Regions from separate parts of the Streptomyces sp. YGL11-2 genome, predicted to be linked through region 4. Evidence: riboswitches for the same ligand, from Rfam matches in the RefSeq annotation. Region 4 holds a riboswitch; each other region holds the start of a gene.
The links. Region 4 has a riboswitch for magnesium ahead of ACO1BR_RS34995 (hypothetical protein). Riboswitches for the same ligand answer to the same signal wherever they lie in the genome.
Positions count from the first base shown of each region.

Region 1: linked by a shared signal. The riboswitch ahead of ACO1BR_RS15760 (NRAMP family divalent metal transporter) and the one ahead of ACO1BR_RS34995 (hypothetical protein) in region 4 are both predicted to bind magnesium.
Region 2: linked by a shared signal. The riboswitch ahead of ACO1BR_RS15715 (winged helix-turn-helix domain-containing protein) and the one ahead of ACO1BR_RS34995 (hypothetical protein) in region 4 are both predicted to bind magnesium.
Region 3: linked by a shared signal. The riboswitch ahead of ACO1BR_RS17725 (hypothetical protein) and the one ahead of ACO1BR_RS34995 (hypothetical protein) in region 4 are both predicted to bind magnesium.

Region 1 is NZ_JBNHIN010000011.1:221,251-225,849, forward strand. Features, by position in the region: gene ACO1BR_RS15755 (class I SAM-dependent methyltransferase) at 1-317, shown strand, start outside; gene ACO1BR_RS15760 (NRAMP family divalent metal transporter) at 504-2,147, opposite strand; M-box (ykoK) riboswitch at 2,444-2,617, opposite strand; gene ACO1BR_RS15765 (hypothetical protein) at 2,750-3,526, opposite strand; gene ACO1BR_RS15770 (metalloregulator ArsR/SmtB family transcription factor) at 3,964-4,320, opposite strand; gene ACO1BR_RS15775 (cation diffusion facilitator family transporter) at 4,383-4,599, shown strand, end outside.
Region 2 is NZ_JBNHIN010000011.1:212,778-217,376, reverse strand. Features, by position in the region: gene ACO1BR_RS15730 (ISL3 family transposase) at 1-1,507, opposite strand, end outside; gene ACO1BR_RS15725 (ArsR/SmtB family transcription factor) at 1,714-2,115, opposite strand; gene ACO1BR_RS15720 (hypothetical protein) at 2,099-2,482, opposite strand; gene ACO1BR_RS15715 (winged helix-turn-helix domain-containing protein) at 2,547-2,987, opposite strand; M-box (ykoK) riboswitch at 3,333-3,506, opposite strand; gene ACO1BR_RS15710 (hypothetical protein) at 3,672-4,172, opposite strand; gene ACO1BR_RS15705 (hypothetical protein) at 4,228-4,518, opposite strand.
Region 3 is NZ_JBNHIN010000014.1:2-4,600, reverse strand. Features, by position in the region: gene ACO1BR_RS17740 (DUF6542 domain-containing protein) at 49-564, shown strand; gene ACO1BR_RS17735 (LCP family protein) at 568-2,169, shown strand; gene ACO1BR_RS17730 (hypothetical protein) at 2,228-2,644, opposite strand; gene ACO1BR_RS17725 (hypothetical protein) at 2,706-2,939, opposite strand; M-box (ykoK) riboswitch at 3,413-3,585, opposite strand; M-box (ykoK) riboswitch at 3,993-4,166, shown strand.
Region 4 is NZ_JBNHIN010000048.1:45,661-50,259, forward strand. Features, by position in the region: gene ACO1BR_RS34980 (ABC transporter substrate-binding protein) at 1-1,327, opposite strand, end outside; gene ACO1BR_RS34985 (TIGR03086 family metal-binding protein) at 1,693-2,259, opposite strand; gene ACO1BR_RS34990 (hypothetical protein) at 2,542-2,880, opposite strand; gene ACO1BR_RS34995 (hypothetical protein) at 2,904-3,344, opposite strand; M-box (ykoK) riboswitch at 3,751-3,924, opposite strand; gene ACO1BR_RS35000 (hypothetical protein) at 4,271-4,599, shown strand, end outside.

The sequences.
Region 1 (4,599 bases), on a different contig from region 4:
ACTCCCCGTTCAACGGCCAACCGGCCCGACGTCCGCTCGACCTCTACCAGGCGGCATACGCGAAGTGCGCCGACAAAATCCGCGAGACCGAACAGTTCAACGCTCCCGAACAGTGGCGATTCGACTGGGAGCAGTCCTACACGCGCGACCAATGGCTGGACCTGCTACCCACCACCGGCGGCCTCACCCAACTCCGTCCCGATCAGCTGGCCGAGATACTGGACGCGGTTGGGGGCGCCATCGACTCTCTGGGTGGACGCTTCACGATGAACTACACCACCCTGGCAGCGACCGCCGTACGCGTCGGCACATCCTGAGTCCATCGGCCAAGTCGCCGCCGACCCACGAATCCGTGCGGCCGTTCGACGGTCTGCCGGGCGTCGGCGGAGTTTGGTCAGGTGCGGGAGAAGGCGCATGGTGCCCTCCCTTCTCCGTGAGGGGGTCGATGGGGTGGGGGTGGCGGCGGGCGGGGAGGTCCCGCCGCCACCCGGGGTGGAGAGTGGTCAGTTGCCGAGGGCGACCTGGACGATCTTGATGACGACCAGGACCATCGCGATGAGCAGGTAGGTGCGCAGGGCGCCCATGCCGATCTTGCGGCCGGTGGACATGACCGGCCGGGTCAGCGTCTCCAGCGGCAGCATCCGCCAGTTGTCGCGGCCGGTGCGGTCGATGGGGTCTTCCTTGGTGGCGGTGCGTCGGCGGGTGAAGGCGTAGCCGGCGGCCAGTACTCCGGCGACACCGCAGCCGGCCATGATGTCGAGGATCATGTTGGAGCTGATGTCAGGGAAGAGCACCGAGGCGGTCAGGATGATGGACAGCGAGACCAGGACGCCGACGACCGCGGCGGTGAAGGCGTTGGTCTTGGGGCCGTTGACCCAGGGGCCGAGGACCTGCTTGTCGTTGCAGAGCAGCAGCAGGAAGACGGAGGCGGAGGGCAGCAGGACCCCGGCGAGGGTCTGGACGCCCTGGGTGAGCAGGCCGAGCGGGGAGCCGGGGATCAGCACGATGGTTGCCGCGGCGGCGACCAGGCCGGCGTAGACGGCGTAGAAGCCCTTGGCGCCCTTGATCCCGCGGTGCAGGGAGTGCTTCATCCCGAACACGTCACCGATCGCGTACGCGGTGGACAGCGACACCGCGAACGCGCCGATGATCGAGGCGTCCAGCAGGGCGATGGCGAAGAGGACGCCGGCGACCTTGCCGGCCTTGGCCTCGATGCCGGTGATCAGGCCCGCCGTGTCGGTGAAGTTCCCGAAGCCCTTGGTGCCGGCGAACGCGGCGGCGACCAGGCCCATCATCGCGGCCCCGCCGATCACCACGATGGCGATACCGATCCACAGGTCGGCCTTCTCGTACTTCATGAAGCGCGGGGTGATGCGCTTGTCGATGACGTAGGACTGCTGGAAGAACAGCTGCCACGGGGCGACGGTGGTGCCCACGATGCCGATGATCAGCAGCATGACCGTGGCCAGCTCACCGGATCCGCCGGGGATGACCGGGACCACGAAGTCGTGTGCCATCTGCGAGGTCTTGGGGTGGAGCATGAAGTAGAGCGGGACCAGGAGCAGCGAGGCGGCGCACAGGGCGACGGCGATCCGCTCGAAGCGGCGGAAGGAGCCGGTGAACGCGGAGGCGATGATGATGGCGGCGGCCAGGATCACCGAGGCGGCCTTCGGCAGGCCCAGATAGTCGGCGGCCATCGTGATGCCGATGAACTCGGTGACCAGGGTCAGTGCGTTGAGCAGGAACAGGTCGATGACGGAGAACGCGCCCCAGAACTTCCCGAACCGCTCCAGGATGAGGCGGGCGTGGCCGACGCCGGTGACGGCGCCGAGGCGCAGCACCATCTCCTGGTTGACGTACAGGACGGGGATCAGCAGCAGCAGGGTCCACAGCAGCTGGGTGCTGTAGTTCTGCCCGGCCTGGCCGTAGGTGGCGAAGGCGCCGGCGTCGTTGTCGCCGACCATCACGATCAGGCCGGGCCCGACTATCGCCAGCAGCGTCTTGAACTTCGCGGACAGGCCCCGGCGCTCGCCGGTGTCGTCCTGCTTGATGGTGCCCAGCGCACCACGGATGTCGCCCACGTGCGCGTCGTCCAGCACAGCGGTGCGCTGCGCGGGAATCGATGGGGTGGTGGTGAGGTTGGTCATGGAAGCCTCCCGGGTCCCCCGGCGGGGGAGGTTGGGGTACGCAGCAGCGATCTCCCCTGCGAGCGCGCAGCGCAGCGTCCCGGGACGGCCGGTGGCCGTACGGGTGCCTAGGCAGGGTGGGGGAGCGCGCAGAGGAGGTGGTTACCGCGTACCGGAGGTCGGAGAAGACATACGGATGCGGGGCCTACTGTGGCCCGGACTACTGCAACTGCTATCCATGTCTCTCGCCTCCTTGCGGCCGTGGCGCACGCGGGCGCCGAGCGGACACGGCAAGGAGCGGACCAGTCCGTATGACTGGTTCACCCCAACTCGTCAGAGCTTTGGCACTGCACGGCGTAATCCCCTTGCGGGGGAAGCCACTTGGGATCACCCCTTAAGTCGGGGAGATCTGTCCTGAACCTGGGCGTCTCTCGACGTCGTCGGGTCAGTGGCCTATGTCCGTGCAGACGCCTCACCGAACGAGGTGCCTTCTTCAAACCTCCACGAGTCTGGCTCATACTTGCGCATCGCCGCAACTGCTTGACTCGTTCTTGACTTGCCGTTCCCCGGTACGACACCTTCCGCGGGGCTGTTCCGGCGCTCATGCCGAGCACCCTCCGGCTTCACCCGGGACGTCTGCCACCCGCTCCGTGCCGCTTCCTGTGGTGCACCGCCGCAGTGCTCGGGTCGACGGTTGTCCAGACTGTCCATGTGTCGATGGTGGCCAAGTCCAGATGGGCGTCGTGGGCGATGTCCTGGTGCCGCATGCCGGCGCGGTGCGCGGCGAGCACGGCCTGGCGCAGCGCGTCCGCGCGGGCCGCGAGCCCGGCGCGCAGCGTCTCGGCGCCGGCGGAGGTGAGGGCGGGAGCGTCTTCGGCGAGTCGGTGAGCGGCCTGGCGTACGGCGCGGCGTACGGGTGGCAGGCGAGGGTCATCCGCGGGAATACCGCCGTGTGGTGCCAAGGTCGGATGGGTGCGGTCTCGCCGGGGTGTCGCGTCGGTCAGGAGCCGGACGATGGCGGTGGGCAGGTGAAGGTGGCGGGCGATGACACGGGCCTCGTAGCCGAGGAGGGCAAGAGTCCAGGCGGCGTAGAGGCGGCGGAGGTCCGGTGCGTTCGGCCGGTTCAGAAGTGGACGGACGGCGTCCATGGGGAAGTTTTCCAGTGCGCGGCTGCTGAGCCAGCCCTCCGCGCTGGGCGGCTGCGGCGGCCGGGACCGGGCATCCGCACGGCGGAGCCGTATCAAGAGCAGGACGGTGATGGCGGTGCCGGCCAGGACGCCCAGGAGCACCGGCCGGACGCCGGAGGGGCCGAGGGTCAGCGCCAAGGTCTCCAGCAGGACCAGAACAGCGAAGGTAACGGTCACCGCTTCAGCGACGGGGCCGTGCAGCCGACGGTTCATACCGCACGCCTCCTGTCCGTGCCTGTGACCGCTCGGTTCGGGAACCGGACGTGTCGGCGGTCACGCGCGAAGGGAATTCCCCACAGCAAAAAGCCTATCGAACGCACGTCCCCCTTGCGTGAACAGGCAAGGGGCATAACGCCGGGCTGCGTCCTCCGCGCAAGTCAAAGCCGGCGCCGAAGAACCCCTGCGCAGGGACCGGTTCCAAGGAACCGCATCACTGAACGGAGGCGGCCATAAGTGAAGCCCCTCTCGCTCGGCGCTGCCCCTTCAGTAGTCGTTGACGCGTCGGCGACCTTGCGACGGCTGACTTCGTTCATGACGCCGTTCGGACAGCAGGCAGCGATCCACGGACGTGGAAACGTTCACGAGTCCTGGCGGCGTCGGGGTGTCGTGGGCCCGTGAATCATGGCTGCGGGCGCCGTTGCGACAGGAGCTCAGTCGTGGGGCGGCAGGTGGCCGATCTGGTGGTCCGCGACGTTCAGCGCCTCGTCGACCAAGCGGCGCAGGTGCCCGTGTCGCAGGGCGTACACCACGCGGCGCCCCTCCTTGCGGGTGGCTACCAGCCCGGCCAGTCGCAGCCGTGCCAGGTGCTGGCTGACCGAGGTCCGCGCCGCCGCGGTCGCCGCGGTCAGCGTCGTGACGTCGGCTTCACCTTCGCCGAGCCGTCGCAGCAGGGCCAGGCGGGTGCGGTCGGCGAGCAGGCCGAGCACGTCCACGGCCACCGCCAGGCGCTCGCCGTCGTCTGGCTGTTGCGAGGCGTGCGCACCTGATAGATGCATGCGTGCGTTCATGTGCACATAATGGTGTGACAGCAGTCCCGCCGTCCAGTCCGCCACCGGCGAAAGGCGTAAGCGTGAGCGAGCACCCCCACACCCACGAGTCGCCTGGTCACCACCACGGCCACGGTGTGCACGACCACCCGCACCCCGCCGCCGTCCGCCACGATCACGGTGACCACCGGCACGACCACGACCACGACCACGCGCACGGAGACGGCCGGTGGGCCAGTCTCCGACACCAGCTTGCGCACGTAGTCACGCCGCACAGCCACGAGGCGATGGACAAGGTCG
Region 2 (4,599 bases), on a different contig from region 4:
TGACGTGTCCCTCGACCACGCCGGAACTGTAGTCCGAGGTCAGCCCAGCCAGCACGGCGTCGAAGTCCTGACGCAGGAATCCGGCGAAGCTCTTCACCGGGGCGGGCGCGGTCTGCTCGGCCTGACGTATCCAGTCGTGCAGGAGGAAGCCGCGGCGGTGACGCAGCAGGTCGGTGAACGTACGGGCAAAGTCGCAGGCTGCCGCGATGTCCGGGCAGGCGAGCCGTACCTCGTCCAGTCCGGCGGCATCGCGAGGTGACAGGCTCTCGCGGGTCTGCATGATCCAGCCGGTGATCCGGCGCGGCCTGGGTAACTCGGCGGGGGCCGGGGGTGCGGTGCCGGCGCGGACGGTGCGGAGGTAGCGGGTGACGGTGGAGTACCCGCCCTGGTGGCCCTGCTCACGCAGCTGCTCGAACAGGGCCGTGCCGCTGGTGTTTCCGCGGGCGAACTCGGCCTGGAGGAAGGGCTTGAAACGGTCGAGCGGAACGCTGCGGCGGTCGCGGGCCGAGGCGAGCAGCGTGTCGAGGTCGGTGTCGCGGTAGTGGCGCACGGTCTTGCGGTCCAGGCTGAGGTGCCGGGCGATCTCACTGACCGGGTAGCCGGTCGCGACCATGCGGTTGATCTCCACGTGCCGGTTCAGGACCCGCTGGACGATCAGGGTCGGCGGCAGGGCATCGAGCAACGGCATCTGGACGGGCCGGTCCTGGCCGCGCTCGGCATGCTTCTTCAGGCAGCTGCGGTGCTGCTGGCAGACCTTCTCGACGGCTCGGGACAGGCCCTGGAGCAGGTGAAAGCGGTCCGCAACTTGCGTGGCGTCCGGGCAGGCGGCGGTGGCGGCTCGGCTGTAACTGCTGTCGCGGTCACGGCAAATGATCTCGGCGCCGGGGTGGTCGGCCAGCCACGCCGTGAGGGTCTCGGACGAGCGATCGGGCAGAAGGTCGATCACTGCGGATGTATCGACATCGACGAGGATGGTGCCGTAGGTACGGCCCTTGCGGAACGCGAAGTCGTCCACGCCCAGCACCCTCGGACTGGACGGGGCTCTGGTGGCCGGCGGATCGGGCAGAGCCATCAGCAGGCTGATCAACGTGACCCGGCTGACCGCCACCGCGAGGACTGCCGCGATCCGGGCCCCGGCCCGGCCAGCCAGGGCCAACGCGAGCGCCAGCAACAGGCGGTGCAGCGACGGGGTACGGCGCTGGTAGCGGATGGTCAGACCGTCGACCTGCTCGACGAACGTGCGGCGCGAGCAGGCGCGTTGGTCGCAGAACAGGCGGCGCACCGTCAGGTCGATGACCACCGGCCGCCCGGCGATGGCGGTATCGGCGAGATGCCGTTGGTATCGGCTGTGCACACGGCGTGCGGAAGTCCCGCAGCCCGGGCAGTCCACCGCTCGGCCTTCCGGAGTACACGCGGTGACATGCACCGTGCCACCCTCCACGAACACCCGCTCCACCCGCACCGACTTCAGGTGCGGGAACACGATGCCCAGAAGCTCGTCACACATACATGACGATGCCAGAAAAATGACACTCCGTCACTCGTCACGAAAATCTTGCCTGAACCAACTTCAAGGAGCCCTATCACCAAGCCCACTGACCACACCCCGGTGCGCCCGGCTACACATCCTGTATCGGAACCGGGGACGATCCAGCGAGGCGGTGGGCGACGCGGGCGCCCCTGCCCGCGTCGCCGACCGCCTCGCTGCTGTGTTTACGTGTGCTGTTGTTCCGCCTTGTGCTCACTCAGGCTGTCCGGCCGTGTCGGCGCCGGGTGGGCCGCCAGGTGCCGGGCGGCGGTGAGCAGGGCCGGGAGGTGGGGGTTGGCGGTGCGGTAGAGCAGGCGGTGGCCGCTGCGGCGTACCGTGACCAGGCCCGCGGCCCGCAGGCGCGCGAGGTGCTGGGTGACGGCCGCGTAAGGGGCGCCGACGTGCTGCGTCAGCTCCCCGACCGAGAGCTCCCGGTCGTCAGCCAGAGCCTGCAGCAGCCGCAGCCGGATGGGGCCGGCCACTGCCTTCAACATCCCTGTGACGGCGGCGATTTCAGCGTCCTTGAACGGCACGGTTGTCGTGCACGGCGGGAAGAGGACGACGTCGGGCTCAGTGAGCGCATGCACCGGGCAGTCCCCCTTCCGCGGCGTAGGCGAGGGCGCGGGGTTCGTCGTGCCGGTGCCAGTGCAGGTCGCGGACGGACGGCACGCCGGCGAGCATGTCGACCAGCCGGTCCAGCAGGCCGGTCTCCGGGCCGTCCAGGGTGACCATCATTTGCACGTTGGTGGTGAACGCGTCGTACGGACCGGTGTGCATGGCCTCAATGCGGGCGCCGGGTCGGCTGAGGGCCAGCACGCACAGCGCACGCACCTTGGTCTCCGCTCCCCGGTCGCAGTGGACGTGGAAGGTGACCAGTTCGCGGGACCGGGACGCCGTCGTCTCGGTGTCGGGGTGCCTGGTCTGCTTGCGGCGGGAACGGGGCAGGAATTTCATGACGGTATCCCTTGGAAGCTCGGCGTCAGGAAGACCAACGAGCCGGTCGTCGATCGTCCCTTCATCAGGGGCGGGGCTTGGTCGTGGCCGATGGCTCGAAGGCGTAGCCGATCTGCCGTACGGTGCGGATCAGTGCACGGTGTCCGGGGCCGAGCTTTTGGCGCAGGCGGGCGATGTGTACGTCGACCGTGCGCATGTCCCCCATGGGGGTCTGCTGCCACACCAGTGCCATCAGCTGCTCGCGGGTGTGGACCCGGCGCTGGTTGGCGACCAGATGGGCGAGCAGCTCGAACTCCATGCATGTGAGATTCAGTTGGCGTCCGGCAACGGATACCCGGCGGGAGTCGCAGTCGACGACAAGGCCGCGGACGCGGTGGACCGGCGCCCGGGGCAGATCCGCTGCCTCATGCGGGGACGACAGTGGATGCGGAACGGCGTGGAGCCAGCGCACGCTGGCAGGCCGGCCCAGTAGGGTGCGGCGGACCGATCGGTGGCGGAGGTTCATGGCTGCTTCCCTCGGATCGGGGTACTGGCGGCGAAGGGCATGGCGAAACCCGCCATATGCCTTGTCTGGGAGAGGTGTTGACGGCGCACGGAAGCCGCCCGCCCTGCGAGCGCGCAGCCCGGCCGCCCGGGTCGGCGGAAGCCGCACGGGTGTCTGGCAAAGAGGGGTCGCGAACGCGTCGGGAGAGGTGGTTACCGCGTACCGGAGGTCGAGAAAGACATACGGATCAGGGGCCTACTGTGGCCCGGACTACTGCAACTGCAATCCATGACTCTCGCCTCCTCCCGGCCGGGGCGCGCGATGGCGCCATACGACTCGGCAAGGAGCGGACCCGCCCCGGGGACAGGCTCACCCCAACTCGTCAGAGCTTTGGCACTGCACGGCGTAATCCCCGTACCGGGGAAGCCACTTGGGATCACCCCTTAAGTCGGGGAGACCTGTCCTGACCCTGGGCGTCTCTCGACGTCGTGGGGTCAGTGGCCTATGTCCGTACAGACGCCTCACCGAACGAGGTGCCTTCTTCAAACCTCCACAAGTGTGCCTGACACTTGCACATCAACGCAACCAACTGACGAAGCCTTGACAGCCCGCCTCGCCGTGGCACATGCCGAAGAGACACTGCCACGGTCGTTGGGGTTTTGGCGAACAGCCAGGGAAACAGCGGGGGGCCGGAGCGGCGCGTGATCAGCCGGCCGAGGTGGGTTCCGCCGTCTCGCTACCCGAGGACGTCTCCTCGACCGGTATCGGTTCCAGACCGATCTTCTCGGCGATCCGGGTCAGCAGAGCGTCCTGTGCGGCGAGATGCGCCTGCACCTGTGCCACCTCGTGCAGGGCAGCGCTCGCGTCGTGGAAGGTCGCCGCGGAACGCCTGTCCGACGCGGCGGCCTGCACGTTCTGGCCGACCATGATGACGGACAACAGCACCAGCTGCAGGAACGTCTGCGCCACCCAGGACACGATGGCCGACGCCCCGCCCTTGATCGCATCCGGGAGACTGATCAGGTCGAACAGCGCAAACGCGTAGGCACACCACATGCTGCCGACCGCCCGCGTGATCACAATCGCAACCCTGGTGTTGAACCGGGTCACCGCATTGCCCTTCGAGAGCTGATCAGTGACTTTCACCGGCCCCTGAGCATGCCGCGAGGCAATGTGCGGGTGAGGCAGGTGCTCGTAGATCGTCATGTCCTGGCTTCCTATAAAGGGGCACTGCCCCGGTCGATGTTCGGCGGCCATGAGATCAGCGGCCGAAGCGGGCCGCAAGGGCAAGAGGTCTAACGACACCCTTCAGCGCCAACTCGGTGTCCCGCCCCAGCACACCGGCGACGCCGAGTATGCCCAGAGCCCGACCGAGGGGCCAGGATGTGACAGCAGCGGGCATCGGTGCCGTCTGCGTGGCTTCGCTGCCGAACCAGGCCCCGACTCCCGCCGAAAACAGCAGCGCCCGACGCACGACGAAACGCACACCGTCGCTCCGGCCGGGTTCAGGCTTCAGCCAGGCGGCGTTGTCCGCTCCATAGAGCTCGGCCACGGCGATATCCCTTCGTCTCGCGCCACACCCGCGCAGCGTCCGCCGCCACCGGAGCCCTCAAGCGGCGGACAATGTCGGGTC
Region 3 (4,599 bases), on a different contig from region 4:
TAGTCACCATACTTGCTACATTGCGCAACTATGCACTCCGGAGCGTCCATGTCAGGCCAGAACCCGGCCATATCCCCACCCTCCGCACGCGATGCGCGCCGAGTGCCGGCTCAGCGGGGCCGGGCGGCGGCAGGTGCGCGGAGCCGCGGAAGCGGCAGGACACCAGAGCAGTCGCGGCGGCACTCGCCCCAACACGCCCGGAAGGCCGCCCTGATCGGGCTGGCGCTGCCGGTGCTCGGCGCGGTCGTGGACGAGCTGATCGGCGGCTCACTCGGGACGGTCTTCGTGCTCACCGCGTTGGTCGGCGGGGCCCTGGCGGCCTGGCGGTGCTCGCGGGCGGGCGCTTGGTGGGTTGCGTACGCGCCGCCGGTCGTAGCGATGTTGATCACCGCGGCTGCCGAGGAGTGGGCGGGCAGGACGAGCGGCAGCGGCGGCAAGGGACTCACCACCGGAGTGCTGCACTGGGCGATCGACGCCTTTCCGGCGATGGCGGCCGCCGAGGCCGCGGTGATCGCGGTGCTCGCGGTGCGATGGTTCCGGCTCAGGCGAAGCGTGAGGAAGTAAGCGGTGCGTGACAACAAACCGGGCGCCGGCGGGCGCGCAGCGGGCATGGCGGCCAACCAGGGCCGGGGCGGCGCAAGCGGCAAGGGCGGCAGGCGCACGCCCCGCCGGGTGGCCGTCGGACGCACTCTGGCCGGCGTCGCCTCCTTCGCCATACTGGCGACCAGCGGCGTCTCCTGGGCCGCGTACCACTGGATCTCCGGCGGGCTCAACATCTCGCACGCACTCGACCCGCTGCTCGGACGCGGGCCGAAACACCTCGACGGCTCCGTCAACCTGCTGCTGATCGGCCTCGATTCGCGCAAGGACATGAACGGCAACCCGCTGCCGAACTGGGTCGTGAAGGACCAACTCCACGCCGGAAACAGCGACGAGGGGTTCTACAACACCAACACCCTGATCCTGCTGCACATACCCGCCGACGGCGGCAAGGTGCAGGCGTTCTCCATTCCGCGCGACTCCTTCGTCGAGACCCACAACGGCGACGGCTCGCTCCAGGGGCACCACAAGATCAAGGAGGCGTACGGCAACGCCTACGAGGGGCGCCGGGAGAAGCTGTCCGCACAGGGGGAGAAGGGCGCCCAGCTGGAGGCGGACAGCCGGGAGGCGGGCCGGGCGGCGACGCTGGCCACCGTACAGAACCTCCTCGGCGTCCCGATCGACCACTTCGCCGAGGTCAACCTGATCGGCTTCTACGACATCGCCGACCAGCTCAAGCCGATCGATGTCTGCCTCAAGCACCCGGTGAAGGACCGGTACTCAGGCGCCGACTTCCCCGCCGGGCCGCAGCAGCTCAACGCCAAGCAGGCCCTGGCCTTCGTCCGCCAGCGGCACGGGTTGCCCAACAACGACATCGACCGTACCCACCGCCAGCAGGCGTTCATCTCGTCGATCACCCACAAGCTCAAGACCCAGGGCGTCTTCACGGACCTGGGCAAGATGCAGGGTCTCTACGGCGTGATGAAGAAGGACCTGGTCATCGACAGCAAGCTCAATCCGATCGACTTCGCCCAGCAGGCCACCAACCTCACCGGTGGGAACGTCGTCTTCCACACCCTTCCGGCCGGGCATTCCGCGATGCAGAACAACGAACAGGTGCAGATCGTGGACGTGGAGCAGATGCGCCGACTGGTGCAGGACGCGTTCCACGAGGGCCCGGCGGCCTCGCCCGGCGCGAAGGGCGGTGCGTCGGACTCCCCGTCCTCCGCGAAGGCGGCACCCGCCACCGTCGACGTCTTCAACGGCTCCGGCAGGACGGGTGCCGCTTCCGAGGAACTCAAGGCCCTCAAGGCGCTGGGCTACACGGAGGGCCAGGCATCCAACACCGCGCCGCAGCCGCACGTCACGGTCACGTACGGGCAGGGTGCCCAGGCCGCGGCCCAGCAGATCGCGGCGAAGCTCGGTGTGACCGCAGCGCCGGCGCCCGACGCACAGATCCAGGCCGGGCACGTCCGGGTCACACTCGGCCAGGACTTCACCGGTCCGAAATCCGCCTCGTCCGCCACGAGCCCCGACCAGAGCTCGGCGTCGAGCTCGTCGCCGGATCCGTCGGACGACGACTACGAGAAGAACGCGGTGACGGCCGGGGGCGTCCCCTGCGTCAACTGACCCTCGTCTGACGCCGAACGGCGCGATGTCGAGTGCGATGGCGTTCTTGGCCGTCCCCTCACATCCCGGGCGGTGTGCGTCCCTCGGGGCCCACCACCAGGCCGCCCGCCCGGAGCGGTCGTGGCGCCGGTCGTCTGCGGGGCGCTGAGTCCAGGCACCAGTGGAGGTCGTGGACCGCGGGATCGAGCCAGACCAGGGTGATCAGCCGAGCCAGTCGCGCGATGGTGGACCCCTCGGTCGTGAAGTCGGCTTCCACGAGCACGGTTTCGGGACTCGCCGGGCGGGTGCGCAGGGTGTGGGGTTCGATGCCGTGGGCGCTGAGTGCCTGAGCGAGCCGGTCTCGGACACGCGGTTCGGCGTCCTGGTCGCAGACCGTGTGCACGGTCGCGAGGACGACGGGATCGGCGGCAGCGCGCGGGGTGCGGTCGGTGATCCGCTCGGCGCGTGCCGGCAGAAGGGCGGACGGGAAGGGCACGGCGGCACCTCGGTAGTGGTGTCGTGGTCTCGTGGTGTCGGCAGCGTGGTGACCGGCTCGGTCAGGGCTCCGGATGACGGGTGGCCTCAGGACGGTTCCGGCCCTGGGAGTCGGAGGCCGCGTGCCGGCGGGCGCGGAGCCGCTTGAGCGTGGTGTGGCCGACTGCCGGGCGCGCGAGAGCCGGGGCGCCCAGGACCTGAACGGCCTCGCTGAAGAAGCGGGAGCAGGCGCGTACCGCCGGAACGACGCACGGCGTTGCGTAGCGGATGGTGCGGATGACGGGGAGGACGGGCATACGAAGGTCACCTCCGTGAAGAAGCAGCGCGGCGGCAGAACGACGCGGCAGAGTCGAGTGATTGCGGATGTACGAGGCCCGGGAACGAGCGCGCCGTAGATGTCGCGATATGGGCGTCATCGCGTACTGCCGTGCGCGGTGCGGCAGCTGGTGATGTGGTGGTGGTCAGGTCGGTCATGACGGGCCTCCCGAGCCCCCGGCGGGGGAGTGGGGGCATGCGGCAGCGATCCGCCCCGCGAGCGCGCAACCCAATGGCCCGGGGCGGCGAAGGGCCGCACGGGTGTCAGGGGACGCGCGAAATCCGCGCAGGGAAGGTGGTTACCGTGTACCGGAAGTCAGCGAGGACGTAAGGGCGCGGGGCCGACTGCGGCCCGGACTACTGCAATGGCCGTCCATGTCGCTCGCCTCCTCCCGGCCGGGGCGCACGCGGGCGCCGAACGGACATGTCGAGGAACGGACCAGCCCATGCGACCGGCTCACCCCAACTCGTCAGGGCTTTGGCACTCCACGGCGTAATCCCCTTGCCAGGGAAGCCACTTGGGGTCACCCCTCAGGCCGGGGAGACCTGTCTGAACCTGAGCGTCTCTCGACGTTGCGGGGTCAGCGGCCGGTGTCCGTGAAGACGCCTCACCGAACGAGGTGCCTGATACTTCCGTTTCTCGAACGCTTACGCAGCATAGCCTCTTACGTGCACATGAACGCAACGCATTGACGCGAGCTTGACTGCCCTCGATCAGCGACCCGATTCGCCCTTTCTGGGGGTTGGGCGCATTGGTGCCGCATGCGGGGCGACGGCGCAAGACGCCAGTGCCCAGTGCCCAGTGCCCGGTGCCTGCGGGGCTTTCACCGCAGGCTCGTTGATGGCTTTCCCGGCGCATGAAGCCGTTCGCGTGCCCCTGCGGAATCATGTGGCAAAAGGGGCAAAACATCGCCCTGGTGCTGGCGTCGCGTGTCCCTGGGCTGCCGCACTCGCCGAGGCTTGGTCAAGAATGAGCCAAGCGCTTGCGTAACCCCGCGAGTGTGAGGGTAGAGTTTTCGCCGTTTGAACGAATGGAAGCACCTCGTTCGGTGAGGCGTCTTCACGGACACAGGCCACTGACCCCACGACGTCGAGAGACGCCCAGGTTCAGGACAGGTCTCCCCGGCCTAAGGGGTGACCCCAAGTGGCTTCCCCGGCAAGGGGATTACGCCGTGGAGTGCCAAAGCTCTGACGAGTTGGGGTGAGCCAGTCATACGGACTGGTGCGCTCTTTGCTGTGTCCGTTAGGCGCCCGCGTGCGCCCCGGCCAGAAGGAGGCGAGAGACATGGACGGCAATTGCAGTAGTCCGGGCCACAGTTGGCCCCGTATCCGTATGTCTTCTCCGACCTCCGGTACGCGGTAACCACCTTCCCTGCGCCTTCCCCCACCTGCCTTGGCACCCGTACGGCCACCGGCCGTCCCGGGTCGCCGTGCTGCGCGCTCGCAGGGGGGATTGCTGCTGCGTACCCCAACCTCCCCCGCCGGGGGACCTGGGAGGCTCTCATGACCAACCTCACCACCACCGCCACACCGTCGACTCGATCGCAGCGCACCGCGGTGCTCGACGACGCCCATGTCGGCGACATTCGTGGCGCGCTCGGCACCATCAAATTGGACGACACCGGCGAGCGGCGGGGCCTG
Region 4 (4,599 bases):
CCACGGTCTCGGCTCCGGCGATGGCGTTGCTGATCTCGTAGGAAACCTTGGTGCCGAGATCGGCGAACTCCGGGATGCCGACAAACTGGATGCCGATCGTCGGCCGTGGCTGGCGGCCGGGGTTCCGGGGGTCGGTGCTGGTGATCGCCTTGCGGGCGACATCGGCGAACGCGGATGCCGCGGCGCGGTATTCGGGGTTGACGTAGGTGGAGGCGCGGGTGCCGGCCGGCACGTTGGCCCATCCGCTGGTCCGCCCGACCAACTGCTGGTACTGCTTGCCCGAGGCCCAGGAGAGGAACCGCCAGGCGTCGTCGGGCCGTGCGGATGTCTTCCGCACGCCCCAGGCCCAGGTGTAGAGCCAGCCTGAGCCGGTGGTCCTGCCGGTGGTGTCGGCGGTCGTCTTCTCGACCGGGGCAGGCGCGTAGCCGATCTTGCCCTTCAGCGGGGAGTCCGCCGCCTCCAGAGAGCCGGCCGCGGCCGTGGAGTCGTACCACATCGCGGTCCCGCCGTGGGTGAAGTCGTTGAGGCACTCGGCGTACCCGGACTCGGCGGCGCGGGACTCGCCGTGCTTCCGGACGAGGTCGACGTAGAAGCCGGTGGCGGATGCGAAGGCGGAGGAGCTGAGTTGCGCCTCCCAGTCCTTGGTGAACCACGTTCCACCGAAGGTGTTGACGACGGTGGTGAGCGGAGCGATCAGCTCGCCCCAACCCGGCTGCCCCCGCAGGCAGATGCCCTTCATACCGGGCTGCGCGCCGTCGGCCCTGGCCGCCAGATCAGCGACCTGCTGCCAGGTGGGATGCGCCGGCATGGTCAGCCCTTTGGCGGCGAAGACGTCCTTGCGGTACATCAGGAAGGACGACTCCCCGTAGAACGGTTCGGCGTAGAGCCTGCCGTCGTCCGCGGTCAGCGAATCCCTCATGGGCGCGAGAATGTCGGCCTGATCGAACGCGGTGTCCTTCGCCGCGCGCCCGTTCAGCGGCAGCAGCCATTGGTTCTTGGCGTAGAACGGCACCTCGTAGTTGCTGATGGTGGCGACGTCGTACATCCCGGCCGGACTGGAGAGGTCCTGGCTGATCTTCTCCCGGACGTCGTTCTCCGGCAGCACGGTGAAATTCACCTTGATGCCGGTCTGTTCGGTGAAATGCTCGGCCGTGAGCTTCTGCACCTCCAGCATCTGTGGGTTGTTCACCATCAGCACGTTGAGGACATGCTCCCCGGACGAACCACCGATGCCACCGGCGCCGGCACACCCCGCAAGTAACGCCGCGGCCGCTAACGCCGCAACCGCACTGCGTACCCGGAGTTCTCTGCGAACGGTTCGGATCAACCTGATCGGCTCCTCTGTCCGGCCACCTGGTGGCGGCCGCCCCGGCCCTCTTCGTCTGTACGGGGTGGGAAGAGGGCCGGGGCGGCCTTGAGAAGGTCTGCCCGTTCACCCAACCACAAACGGGCAGACCAGGCCGTCCCCTTCGGGGGAGAGGGACGGAACCCGGGGCGGGGGCGACGGCGCACGGCGCGGTCGCCCCCTCTGAGGTCGCCCCTCAGCCGCGCCCCTACAGCGTCGTCCCGTCGGGCGCTGCCGGAAACGGCCGTTGAGGCGACTGTTCGGGCGACTCCTGCGGACGATCGGGCGGCGGCGGAGGTCCTGGACTCCGGTGAAATCCGTGGGAACGACGGCGGAATGCGTGTGGGTCAGACGCTGCGGCCGAAGTACGCGGCGATCCGGTCGAGGGCCGGCGCGCCGTCGGGGGCGGGCTCGGGTGAGGCGAACAGGCCGTTCCGGCCGCGGACTTCGTCGGGCCAGTTGCCGTACCAGCGCTCCTGGACGGCGTGGACTGCGTCCGGGTCGCCGGTACGGTCCTGGCCCGTGGCGGTGGCCAGGTCCCAGCCGTGCAGCACCGCCTCCAGCAGCTGTATGTCGGCGACCCGCGGGCCCAAGCCGCCGTCGGGCAGAGGCATGCGGCGATCCAACGCCCCTGCGGTACGCCAGGCGGCCAGGACCGTCTTCGCGCCCTGGGCGTAGACGTCGCAGGGCTGCCGGTCGCCGATGTGGTCCTGGGCGAAGAGGGAGAAGTCGGGGGCGCCGCCTTGAGCGAGGGCGACGTAGTAGGGGTTGCCGGCGATCAGGTGGTTGGCCAGGGCCCGTACGTCGAAGTCATCGCACGGGGTGGGCTGTCCGTACTGAGCCGGGGTGACGTTGCCCAGCAGGCGGGTGGTGTGGTGCAGGGCCTGGTCGAGCAGGTGGATGTCCTGGGACATGGGGGTGCCTCTCCAATGGGACGGGGCCAGGGGCCTGCGCGGCAGATGCGCCGCGAGGATCGCTGGTCACCGTCTGCGCGCAGCACACGCGGATGCGCCTGCAACGGGAGAGTGCCATCCCTCGCGGACAGATTGTGTCCGCAACGGGAACGGGCACGGTCAGAAGGCCCCACCACCGGACGGACTTCCAGACCGTCCGGTGGGCGGGGCGGTGCGAAGTCCGCTCACGTGCAGGCGGGTTGCCGGGGCTCGTCGGTCCATCGCCGGCTCCTGATCGCCCGGTCAGGGTGTGGTCGGTGGGGTCTTGTCGGTGTGCAGGTGCCAGTGCAGCTCACGCACCTGGGGTTCGCGCGTCAGCTGGACGACCAGCCGTTCCAGGGCAGCGGCGGCGGGGCTGTCCGGGGTGAGCGTCAGCCGCAGGAGCACATGGACGCTGCCGTCCGGTTCGACGGTGTGCAGGCTGTGCAGCCGCGTTCCGGTGTGCGCGAACGCGAGAAAGCACAGAGCCCGTACCTTCTTCTCGACGCGGCGGTCGCACACGGCCTGGAGCGCGCAGTGCGTCGGCACCGGGCGCACCACGGCCGTCGTGCGCCGGGGGCGCCGGCGAAGCCGGAGTTTCATGCGGGCACCTCCGAGCTGCTGGGTCAACAGGATGTGGCCGGTGGGTGGTTGGGTTCCGTGGCGGTCGGTGCGAGCCCTGCGCGGGCGCTAAGGGCTGCGGGGACGGGGACGGTGTCGGCCTGGCGGGGGACGGTGGTGTCCAGGTGCCAGTGGAGTTCGTGGACGGCGGGGTGCAGCCAGACATGGGCGATCAGTTGGCCCAGTGGTGCCGTGACGGGTCCGGTGGTCGTGAAGTGTGCCTCCAGGAGTACGGCGTCCGGCTCGGCGGCCAGCACACGGGTCTCGCCGGCCTCCACGCCCTGGGCTTGGAGGGCATGGGAGAGCCAGGCTCTGACCTGGGGTTCCGCGTCCGGGTCGCAGCGGGTATGGACGGTCGCCAGGACGGTGGGGTCGGTGGCGGATGGCGGGGTGCGGTCGATGAGTCGTTGGACGCCGGCACGCAGCAGGGCGTTCGGAAAGGCCATGGCGGCGCCTCCTCTCCGTCGTGGGGTGTGGCTGTGGTGGTGGGGTGGCCATGGTCGGGCCGCCTGGTGCGGGGCGTCGAGCTGCTTCCGGACGCGTCGGTCCTGTTCGGCCATGGAAGCCTCCCGGGTCTCCCGGCGGGGGAGGTCGGGCTACGCCGCGTTGCCCCCTGCGAGCGCGCAGCACGGCGACCCGGGACGGCCGGTGGCCGTACGGGTGTCTGGGCAGGGTGCGGGAAGGCGCAGGGGAGGTGGTTACCGCGTACCGGAGGTCGGAGCAGACATACGGATACGGGGCCGACTGTGGCCCGGACTACTGCAATGGCCGTCCATGTCTCTCGCCTCCTCCCGGCCGGGGCGCACGCGGGCGCCGAACGGACACGGCAAAGAGCGCACCAGTCATCCGACCGGTTCACCCCAACTCGTCAGAGCTTTGGCACTCCACGGCGTAATCCCCGTACCGGGAAAGCCACTTGGGGTCACCCCTTAGGCCGGGGAGACCTGTCCTGAACCTGGGCGTCTCTCGACGTCGTGGGGTCAGTGGCCTGTGTCCGTGAAGACGCCTCACCGAACGAGGTGCCTCACATTTCTCGAACGCTCAGAGACTACCGGCATACTTGCGTGGAGACGCAACTGCTTGACGCGACTTTGACGACAGCCTTGACACATGCGCCATGCCATCCTCACACAGGGACCGACCTCCAACCTTGCCCAATCCTGACGGAACTCGGGCTCTGGGGACAGGTGTTGTGGGTAGAGAGGGCAGTGCGGGCGGAGCAGGGGGCACTCGCGGGGTCGCCACGGTCCGCCGACTCGGCTTTCCGGGGCCGGCGTTGGCCGGCCGCATGCTCCTACGGCCCGCTTCGGCCGCCGCCCCCGTCGTGGCCGGAACACCGACCGGGGCACCGCCCCTCGAAGGATGGCAGGCCATGACGATCTACCAGCACGTGCCGCACCCGCACATCGCTTCACGGCACGCCCACGGACCGGTGAAGGTCAGCGATCAGCTTCCCCAGGACAACGCGCTCACCCGGTTCAACACCAGGATCGCGATCGTGATCACCCGGGCCGTCGGCAGTATGTGGTGTGCCTACGCGTTCGCGCTGTTCGATCTGATCAGCCTGCCGGACGCGATCAGGGCCGGGGCGTCGGCCATCGTGGCCTGGGTGGCGCAGACGTTCCTGCAACTGGTCCTGTTGTCCGTCATCATGGTCGGCCAGAACGTGCAGGCCGCCGCTTCGGACCGGCGCTCCGAAGC